3 regions of the Polaromonas sp. P1_A2 genome follow, and region 2 is predicted to be linked to each of the others. Evidence: predicted binding sites of a transcription regulator. Region 2 holds the regulator's gene; each other region holds the start of a gene.

Region 1 (3,255 bases), on a different contig from region 2:
GGGCTGCCGCCTTGGCCGCCGACGCATCGCCCAGCACCCAGACGTCGGCGCTGCTGCCGCCGTGCTGCATGGAGGACATGTTCTCGTTCTTGCCGGCCAGCCGCGCCAGTCCGCCGGGCAGCACCTGCCAGGAGCCCTTGCCGTCGGCCACGGCAAACACGCGCAGCATGGCCGAGCGCGGGGAAATCCGCTCGCCCTGCCAGGTTGGCGTCTGCGGCAGCGGCAAATAGGCCTGCACCGTGTAGTCCTCGCCGCGGCGCACGATGCGGCCGGCCCATTCGTCGAGCGCGCGGCGCGACAGCGTGTGGCCTATCACCGACTCCATGCCCGAGCCCGGGTAGGTTGGCTTGATCACGCAGTTCTTGAGCTGGCCCAGCACATCCTGCAGCACCGCCTGCTCGCCACACCACCAGGTCGCCAGCGAGGGCAGGGCCAGGGTTTCGCCCAGCAGGTGTTCCGACAGCGCGGGCAAAAAGCCCAGCAGCGCGCTCGATTCAAGGAAGGCCGAGCCCGGCGTGTTGACCACCAGCACATTGCCCGCGCGTATCACCTGCAGCAAGCCGGGCACGCCCAGCGTGGAGTCCGAGCGCAGCTCCAGCGGGTCCAGGAATTCGTCGTCCAGGCGCTTGAGCAGGCCATGCACCGGCTCCAGGCCGCGCAGGGTCTTGAGGTAGAGCTTGTCGTCGCGTACCAGCAAGTCGCTGCCCTCGACCAGGGTCAGGCCCAGGAAGCGCGCGAGGTAGGCGTGTTCAAAATAGGTTTCGTTGTAAGGCCCCGGGGTCAGCAGCACCACGCGGCTTTCCTCGTTGCCGTCGGCCGGGCTCATGGCCTTGAGGCCGTCCACCAGCGCCTTGTAGGAGGCGGCCAGGCGCTCGACCTTCATCTCGCGGAAGGCTTCGGGAAACAGCAGCGAGATGGTCAGGCGGTTTTCCAGCAGGTAGCCTAGGCCCGAGGGTGCCTGCGTGCGCTGCGACACCACCGACCAGCGGCCGTCGGGGCCGTGGGCGATGTCGAAGGCGGCGATGTGCAGATAGGTGCCTCCGGCCGGCTGCACGCCCTGCATGCCGCGCAGGTAGCCCGGGTGGGCATGCACCAGCGCGCTGGGCAAGAGGCCTTTGGAGAGCAGCTCCTGCGGGCCGTAGATGTCGGCCATGACCCGGTCCAGCAGGCGGGCGCGCTGCTGGATGCCGGCCTCGATCTGTGCCCAGTCGCTGGCCGACACCATCATGGGGAAGAGGTCCAGCGCCCAGGGACGCTGCGGGCCGTTGGCGTCGGCGTAGACGTTGTAGGTCACGCCGTTGTCGCGGATCTGGCGGCGCAGGTTGGCGGTGCGGTGGTTCAGGTCGTAAAACCCGTCGGCGCCCAGGAAGTTGAAAAAGCGCGTCCAGTCGGGCGACAGGCTGTCGTCGGTGGCGGCGGCTTCGGGCGGGGGCGCGGCGGTTTCGGGGGCACCGGCCGCGCGCAGCGCGGGCTGGGCGGGCGCGGCCGTTTCCGCGGGCGCGGGGCCTTCGGAGACACGGCCCCGCAACTCGTCGAAATGGCCGGCTGCCGCATGCGGCGCCAGCGCGGCGGCCAGGGCGCAGGGAGATTCAAGCGCCTGGGCGGCAAAAAGGGACTGGGTGTTATTTTCCACGTGCTGCAAGTATGCCTGCGGCCCGCAGGCGCAAAGCCTCAATCAGGGGCGGCTTTCCCGCCAAATGGACGATTTATGCCGCTTGCGCATGCAATTGTTGCAGCCATAAGACAGGCTGATGGGCGCCGGGGAAGGCGCCCCCCAGCCGCCCTCAGCGCAGGTCCAGCGTGAACGGAAACTCCCGGCTGGGCAGCGCCGGCGCCACGCGCATCTTGCCGGGCGTGTGGCCCATGCGGAAAAAGCGCGTGAGGCGGCGGCTTTCGGCCTCGTACGAATTGACCGGCAGCGTGTCGTAATTGCGCCCGCCCGGGTGCGCCACATGGTATTGGCAGCCGCCCAGCGAGCGCTCCATCCAGGTGTCGACGATGTCGAAGGTCAGCGGCGCATGCACGCCTATGGACGGGTGCAGCGCCGAAGGCGGGTTCCAGGCCTTGTAGCGCACGCCGGCCACATATTCGCCGACGCGGCCCGTGCTTTGCAGCGGCAGGGCCCGGCCGTTGACGGTGATGACGTAGCGGTTGTCGTTCAGGCCCGTGACGTGCACTTCGATGCGCTCCAGCGAGGAGTCGACATAACGCACCGTGCCGCCGGCCGAGCCTTCCTCGCCCATCACATGCCAGGGCTCCAGCGCGCTGCGCAGCGTCAGCTCGATGCTGTTGGATTTGACCTGGCCGATGAGGGGGAAGCGGAACTCGAAATGCGGCTCGAACCAGGCCATGTCGAAGGCGTAGCCGGCCTCGCGCAGCTCGGTCAGCACGTCCTCGAAGTCCATGCGCACAAAGCCGGGCAGCAGGAAGCGGTCGTGCAGCTCGGTGCCCCAGCGCGTGACGCGGCCGTGGTAGGGCTTGTTCCAGAAGCGCGCCACCAGCGCGCGCAGCAGCAGCTGCTGGGCGATGCTCATGCGCGCATGCGGCGGCATTTCAAAGGCGCGCAGCTCCAGCAGGCCCAGGCGGCCGGTGGTGGAGTCGGGCGAGTACATCTTGTCGATGCAGAACTCGCTGCGGTGGGTGTTGCCGGTGACGTCGACCAGGATGTTGCGCAAGGTGCGGTCCACCAGCCAGGGCGGCATGTCGGCACCGTATTTCTTGCGGTTGTTCTCGATCTCGCGCAGGGCAATTTCGAGTTCGTAGAGCTGGTCGTTGCGGGCCTCGTCCACGCGCGGCGCCTGGCTGGTCGGGCCTATGAACATGCCCGAGAACAAATAGCTCAGCGAGGGATGGTTGTGCCAGTAGGCGATCAGGCTGCCCAGCAGCTCGGGCTTGCGCAGAAAGGGGCTGTCGGCCGGCGTGGCGCCGCCCAGCACAAAGTGGTTGCCGCCACCGGTGCCGGTGTGGCGGCCGTCGGTCATGAACTTCTCGGCCGACAGGCGCGTCTCGTGCGCGATCTTGTAGAGGAACTCGGTGTGCTCCACCAGCTCGCCCCAGTTGTAGGCCGGGTGGATGTTGACCTCGATGACGCCGGGGTCGGGCGTGACCTGCAGCATTTTCAGGCGCGGGTCGCGCGGCGGCGGGTAACCTTCGAGCACGATGCTCACGCCCAGCGCCTGGGCCGTGGCTTCCACCGCGGCCAGCAGGTCCAGGTAGTCTTCGAGCCGCTCCATGGGCGGCATGAAGACATAGATC
Region 2 (3,255 bases):
GCTTCGGCCTGGTCCAGCAGGCCGTCCCACACATGGCCCTGGAAGGGCAGATACTTCTGGAAAGCAAAGCGCCGGTTGATGCCGGGCGCGATGTTGCAGGCGATCTGCGCGGCCTCGATGGCGATGGTGCCCGAGCCGCAGCAGGGGTCGTAGAGCGGCACACCGGTTTTGCACAGCTGGTCCCAGCCGCTGGCGGCAATCATCGCGGCGGCCAGGGTTTCCTTCAGCGGCGCGTCGCCCTTGTCCTCGCGCCAGCCGCGCTTGAAGAGGGGCTCGCCCGAGGTGTCGATGTAAATCGTGACGGTGTCCGTCGTCAGGTGCACATAGACACGCACGTCGGGCCAGCGCGTGTCGACGCTGGGCCGCACGTCATCGAACTTGGCGCGAAAGCGGTCGGCGATCGCGTCCTTGATCTTCAGCGCCGCGAAGTTCAGGCTGGTCAGCGGGCTGTGCTGGGCGGTGATCTCGACCTTGAAGGTCTGTTTGGGCGTGAACCAGATCTCCCAGGCCACGTTGGCGGCGGCGTTGTAGAGGTCCTGCTCGCCGCGGTACTGGTTGTGCTGCAGCTCGATGAGCACACGCTGCGCCAGGCGGCTGTGCAGGTTGAGCTGCAGCGCGTCGCGCCAGGAGGCCTGCAATTGCACGCCGGCGCGCCAGGCCTTGCCCTGGATGCCGGTGACGCGCTGCACCTCGGCGGCCAGCAGGGCCTCGACGCCCGCGGCGCAGGGTAAAAATAACTGGAGTTGATTCATGAGGCGGTTTAGAGAGACTTACGCAGATTTGCGGGTGCGATGCGCAAGGCTTCACGGTATTTAGCCACGGTGCGGCGCGCACATTCAATGCCCTGCTCCTTGAGCATCTCGGAAATCTGGTTGTCGCTGAGCGGTTTTTTCGCGCTTTCGGAGGAGACGAACTGCTTGATCAGCGCGCGCACCGCCGTGCTCGAGGCGTTGCCGCCGGTTTCGGTGCCCAGCGCGGAGCCGAAGAAATACTTCAGTTCAAAGGTGCCGAACGGCGTGCCCATGTACTTGGCGGTGGTCACGCGTGAAATGGTGGATTCGTGCAGGCCCAGTTCGTCGGCGATTTCGCGCAGCACCAGCGGGCGCATCGCGAGCTCGCCGTGCGTGAAGAAACTCTTTTGCCGCTCGACGATGGCGCTGCTCACGCGCAGTATGGTGTCAAAGCGCTGCTGGATGTTCTTGATGAACCAGCGCGCCTCCTGCAGGCGTTGCTGCAGCGCCTGGCCGTCCTGGCCCTTGTGCTGCTTGAGGGCATTGGCGTAGATGTCGTGCACGCGCAGGCGCGGCATCACGTCGCCGTTGAGCGTGACCTTGAAGCCCCGGCCCGACTTCACGACGATGACGTCGGGCACGATCAGGTTGCGTTCCACGTTGATGAAGCGGCGCCCGGGTTTGGGGTCCAGCCGGCCTATCACGGCGATCGCGCCCTTGATGGCGGCTTCGGTGAACCCGCACAGGTAGGACAGGCGCTTCACGTCGCGTTTGGCCAGCAGCTCCATGGGATGCTTGCACACGGCAATGGCGGCGCGGGTTTCCTCGCAGTCCTTGCAGTCGAGCAACTGCAGGCCCAGGCATTCGGCCAGGTTGCGCGCGCCCACGCCGGCCGGCTCCATGTGGTGCAGCAGCTTGAGCGCCATGGCAAAACGCTGCTCGAGGTCCTCGGCCTGTTCCAGGTCGCCGCCGGCCAGGCCGGCCGCGAGCGAGGCCAGGCTGTCTTCGAGGTAACCGTCGTCATTGAGCGACTCGATCAGGAAATGCAGGGCCGCGCGGTCTTCCTCTGAGAGGCGCAGGCCCAGCGACTGGCGGTGCAAATGGTCTTGCAGCGACTCATGGCCGCCCGTGAGGTCCGAGGCCTCGGCCTCGCTTTCCTCGTTGTTGTTCTTGCGCGCAGGCGCATCGCTGCCCCATTCGCTGTCGTCGGGGGTGGTCTCCACCGTGCCGTCGCCTTCCCAGCTTTCCTCGAGCTTGGGTTCCGCGCTGACCTCGGCCTCGCCGGCCGCTGAAAGGCCCGCGTCTTCCGCGCCGCCGCCGGCCGTTGCATCGGCGGCCGATTCAAACTCGCGGCTGTCCTGGCTGACCGGCGTGTTGACATGCTCCAGGCCGAACTCCTCGCGCACTGCGGTTTCGTCCGACACCTCGAGAAACGGGTTTTCGTCGAGCATCTGCTCGACTTCCTGGCTCAGCTCGAGCGTGGACAGCTGCAGCAGGCGTATCGACTGCTGCAGCTGGGGCGTCAGCGCAAGATGCTGCGAGACGCGGAGCGAGAGGCCCTGCTTCATGTCAAGGAGCTTTGAAGGAAGCGCAGAAAAAGTGCGAGCGGGGGCCGCGGATCTGGCTTTGCCAGGCCGCAGGCGCCGCCCCCTCGAGGGGGGAGGGAGCTACACGAAGTGAGCGACAAAGGGGGGGAGCCATCTTTACATTTTGAAGTGCTCGCCCAGATAGACGCGGCGCACATCGGCGTTGTTCACGATCTCGGACGGCGTGCCCTGGGCCAGCACGTGGCCGTCGCTGATGATGTAGGCATGGTCGCAGATGCCCAGCGTTTCGCGCACATTGTGGTCGGTGATCAGCACGCCGATGCCGCGCGACTTCAGGAAGCCGATGATGCGCTGGATCTCGATCACGGCGATCGGGTCTATGCCAGCGAAGGGTTCGTCAAGCAGGATGAAGCGCGGCTGGGTCGCCAGGGCGCGGGCGATCTCGACGCGGCGGCGTTCACCGCCCGACAGCGCCGGCGCCGGCGAATTGCGCAAATGGTCCACCCGCAGGTCCTGCAGCAGGGCATCGAGCCGCGACTCGATGTCGGCGCGGCCCAGCGGCTTGCCGTTCGCGTCCAGCTGCAGTTCAAGCACGGCGCGCACGTTTTCTTCCACCGTGAGCTTGCGGAAAATCGAGGCTTCCTGCGGCAGGTAACTCAGGCCCAGGCGGGCGCGCAGGTGAATCGGCATGTGCTCGACTGACTGGCCGTCGATGGAAATCTCGCCGGCGTCGGCGCGCACCAGGCCCACGATCATGTAGAAGGAGGTCGTCTTGCCGGCGCCGTTGGGCCCCAGCAGGCCCACGACCTCGCCTTTTTGCACGGCCACCGAAACGTCCTGCACGACCTTGCGGCTGCCGTAGGATTTTTGCAGCCCCTGCGCCACCAGGCGGCTGGGGGTTGCGGCCTTGGCCGCCGAAGTGTCAGTCACCACATCCATCTGTGCAGGTTCTTTCTATTTCTTTTCGGTGCCCAGCG
Region 3 (3,255 bases), on a different contig from region 2:
GTCCGGCTGGAGCTCCAGCGCGCGGCGCGTGCTCTTCAGGGAGCTTTCAAGCTGCCCGAGATCCTGCAGGGCATTTCCGAGATTGCTGTGGGCCTGCGCGTAATCCGGTTTGATGGCCAAGGCCCGCCGGTGGCATTCAACCGCTTCGTCAAATTGTCCCTGTGTCTGAAAAACCGCGCCCATGGCGGTGAGCGATTCGGCGAAGTCAGGGTTGATCTCCAGCGCCTGGCGGTAACTCGCCACTGCGGCGTCAGTCTGGCCCAGGTCGGAAAGAAGATTGCCCAGGTTGTGATGGACCTCGATGAAGTCAGGCCGGATCTCTAAAGCCCGGCGATAGCTTTGCACTGCGTCCGTGAGCTGCCCCAGCGTGCGCAAGGTGGCGCCGAGGTTGTTGTGCGCCAGCGCATCATCCGGATCGGCCGCTACTGCCCGGCGAAAGCTGATGGCTGAATCTTTAAACCGCCCCAGTTTTCTCTGGACGGCTCCCAGGTTGTTGAGCCAATCCGCGTTGTGGGGATCGGTTTCCAGCATCCGGTGATAGGTGTCCGCGAGTTCATCAAATCGCCCAGACTGGCTCAGGACCTTGATCAGCTTGTCATACGCCTCGGTATAAGCTGGATCGATCTCCAGTGCGCGGCGATAGCTTGCCACCGCCGCTTCATCCTGCCCGAGCTCTTCAAGCGCCGCTCCGAGGGCGATTTCCGCCTCGCCGAAATCCGGCTTGAGCGCCAGCGCCTCGCGGTAGGCGGGGACGGCCGCCTCGTGCTGATCCAGCCGTGAATAAGCGGCCCCCAGGTTGAAATGGGCGCCGGCGGAGTCCGGTTTGTAGCGCACGGCGTTGCTGAAGGCCTCCAGGGCCTGTTGCGCATCGCCGCGGTCCAGCAAAATGGTGCCCCGGTTGAAGTGCGCCCGCGCCAGTTCGGGCATCAGGCTGACGGCCATGTCGTAGCACCGCAGTGCCTCTTCGGCTTGTCCTTGTTGTTCGAGCGCCATGCCTTGCTCCAGCAACTGCACGGCGGACGGCTCGGGGCTCGACCGGACAATTCCCGCGGCAGGACGTTCGGCTTTTGTGGCCCGATCAAATATTCCCATCCCTTACCTCTTCAATGTGTTGCAGAGCTGGCCGGCGATTTATGGATTGAAAACGGACCTTGCGCCTCATTGGACCCAGCAGGGGGAAAGTCCGCCATTGCTTCCTGAATGCGTCTCGAACAAGGGGGATGCCAACCTGCTCCCGAACTTGCTACATTGCTGGGGCAGCATTTTTATAATGCCACAATCGTGAAAAGCACCCGGAGGCCACATGGTATTGAGTTGGTTTGACGCTCGTGAAGCGAAGACGTTTGGCGAATCTCTCGCACGGTATTTCCTGGAGGGCATGCCTCCGGCCAACCAAATTGGGGACAAGGCATTTGCGCAGAAATCCACCAAGCTGCTCGGAAAAATGGCGGATCAGATTTACCATTTCAAAAGACAGCACAAACTAAATACCTACAAGAAAGCCCAGCTTGGCAATGCCTTCAAATGGAAGCTCAAGGATGCCGGTGTTGCGCCCGACTATACGGATGAACTGACCAAATGGTTGATCCGGCATATCGGGTGAGCTGGGTAATCGGCTCGGAGGCTCGCCGTCAATTTGGCTCAGGGGAAATAGAGTGACAAAAATGCCATTTCCGATGGCTTGAATTGACAAGAAGCGCTACAAGTAAGCCGGTTTTTTGCTCATTCCCTATGTCAAAGCCGCGAGTTCAGGGGCTAAGTCCGGTCTGGCACAGAAACTGCTCTAACCTGCCCGCTATCTGTGTTTGTTTGTTTTTCATTTAAGGAGCTTTTTATGAAGCGTTCTCTCCAGCAGGGTTTTACCCTGATTGAATTGATGATCGTGGTTGCGATCATTGGTATTTTGGCTGCGGTGGCCCTGCCGGCTTACCAGGACTACATGGTCCGCGCCAAGGTCTCTGAAGTTGTGCTGGCCGCATCTTCCGGCCGTACCGCTGTGTCCGAGACTTTCTCGCAAAAGTCCACGATGCTGCTGAACCAGGCTTCCATGGGTGTGCAGACCCAGGATTCGAAGTATGTTGCTTCGGTGTCCTATTCGGGTGTCAACTCCACGCAAGGTGACATCATCGTGACGTCCAAGAACGACACCGGCCTGTCTGGCGCTGCCAGCAAGACCATGATTCTGCGCGGCATTGGTAGCACCTCCACCGGCACTGTTGCCTGGAGCTGCGGTACCGACGGTACGTCCAACGCGATCCCCAAGAAGTACCTGCCAAGCTCGTGCAAAGACTTCTGATCGATTGATTGGATAAAAAGCCCCTTGGCATCGCCAAGGGGCTTTTTTCATTTTTGCGCATGATTCGAATCCGATACCTCCTGGCGGCTGCCTCCGTCTTTGTCGGTGTTCTTGTTGCCATCTACTGGCCGGGCTTGCACGGCAATTTCTTTTTTGACGACGGCCCCAGCATCACCCTCGCGGAGGGTGTGCGCCTTGAGACCTTGTCTTCGGAGTCCCTCCACCAGGCCCTGGCCAGCGGTGGTGCCGGCCCCTCGGGCAGGCCGGTCGCCCAGTTGAGTTTCGCGCTCAACCACTATTTCAGCGGACTCGATCCCTTTGTTTTCAAGGCGACCAATCTTGCCATCCACCTTGCCTGTGGATTCCTGGTGTTTGCCTTGACCCGGCGCCTGTTGGGCACCGTCAAGCCGCTGGCCCAGCAGCGCAATCTCCTGATCGCATCCGGCGCCGTGACCGCGCTGTGGCTGCTGCATCCCATCCAGCTGCTCCCGGTTTTGCATGTAGTGCAGCGCATGACCAGCCTGTCGGCCTTCTTTCTGCTCGCCGCGCTGTTGCTGCATATCCGCGGGCGGGAGCGCGTGGGCCGGGTGGCCGCCGCATGGCTCTTGCTGGCATGGGCTGTTTTCTGGCCGCTTTCCTGCCTCAGCAAGGAAAGCGGCCTGCTGTTTCCCGTGTTTGTGCTTGCTTGGGAACTGCTGGTGCGCAGGAGCGTAGTCGGGCACCTCGATCGCTTTGCGCGCGGGTTGACGGCCTTGACGGCCCTGCTCCTGGCGGCTGGATTGGCCTATGCGCTGTCCGCTCGCGGGCAATGGTTATGGGCCGGTTATCAGCTGCGCCCGTTCTCACTGACGGAGCGCCTGCTGACGGAAGGCCGGGTGCTCTGGTTTTACCTTGACCTGATTGTGGTCCCGGACCTCAAGGCCTTCGGTCTGTACCACGACGATTTTGTGGTTTCTACC

Evidence for each region. Region 2 encodes sigma-54, which starts transcription at its own class of promoters, with help from an activator protein. Its sites were predicted from a motif close to TGGCANGNAANCTGCTTT; they were not measured.
Region 1: AC1D09_RS19560 (circularly permuted type 2 ATP-grasp protein) is a predicted target of sigma-54. The motif match lies at 1,697-1,714, and genes of this name have one in related genera.
Region 3: AC1D09_RS18070 (pilin) is a predicted target of sigma-54. The motif match lies at 1,768-1,785, and genes of this name have one in related genera.

The regions. Positions count from the first base shown of each region.
Region 1 covers NZ_JBFTZI010000005.1:204,743-207,997, forward strand. The annotation lists gene AC1D09_RS19560 (circularly permuted type 2 ATP-grasp protein) at 1-1,633, opposite strand, end outside; gene AC1D09_RS19565 (transglutaminase family protein) at 1,785-3,255, opposite strand, start outside.
Region 2 covers NZ_JBFTZI010000001.1:32,503-35,757, forward strand. The annotation lists gene AC1D09_RS00145 (THUMP domain-containing class I SAM-dependent RNA methyltransferase) at 1-752, opposite strand, end outside; gene AC1D09_RS00150 (RNA polymerase factor sigma-54) at 761-2,299, opposite strand; gene lptB (LPS export ABC transporter ATP-binding protein) at 2,435-3,217, opposite strand; gene lptA (lipopolysaccharide transport periplasmic protein LptA) at 3,233-3,255, opposite strand, start outside.
Region 3 covers NZ_JBFTZI010000004.1:437,789-441,043, forward strand. The annotation lists gene AC1D09_RS18060 (tetratricopeptide repeat protein) at 1-993, opposite strand, end outside; gene AC1D09_RS18065 (hypothetical protein) at 1,304-1,603, shown strand; gene AC1D09_RS18070 (pilin) at 1,835-2,296, shown strand; gene AC1D09_RS18075 (tetratricopeptide repeat protein) at 2,305-3,255, shown strand, end outside.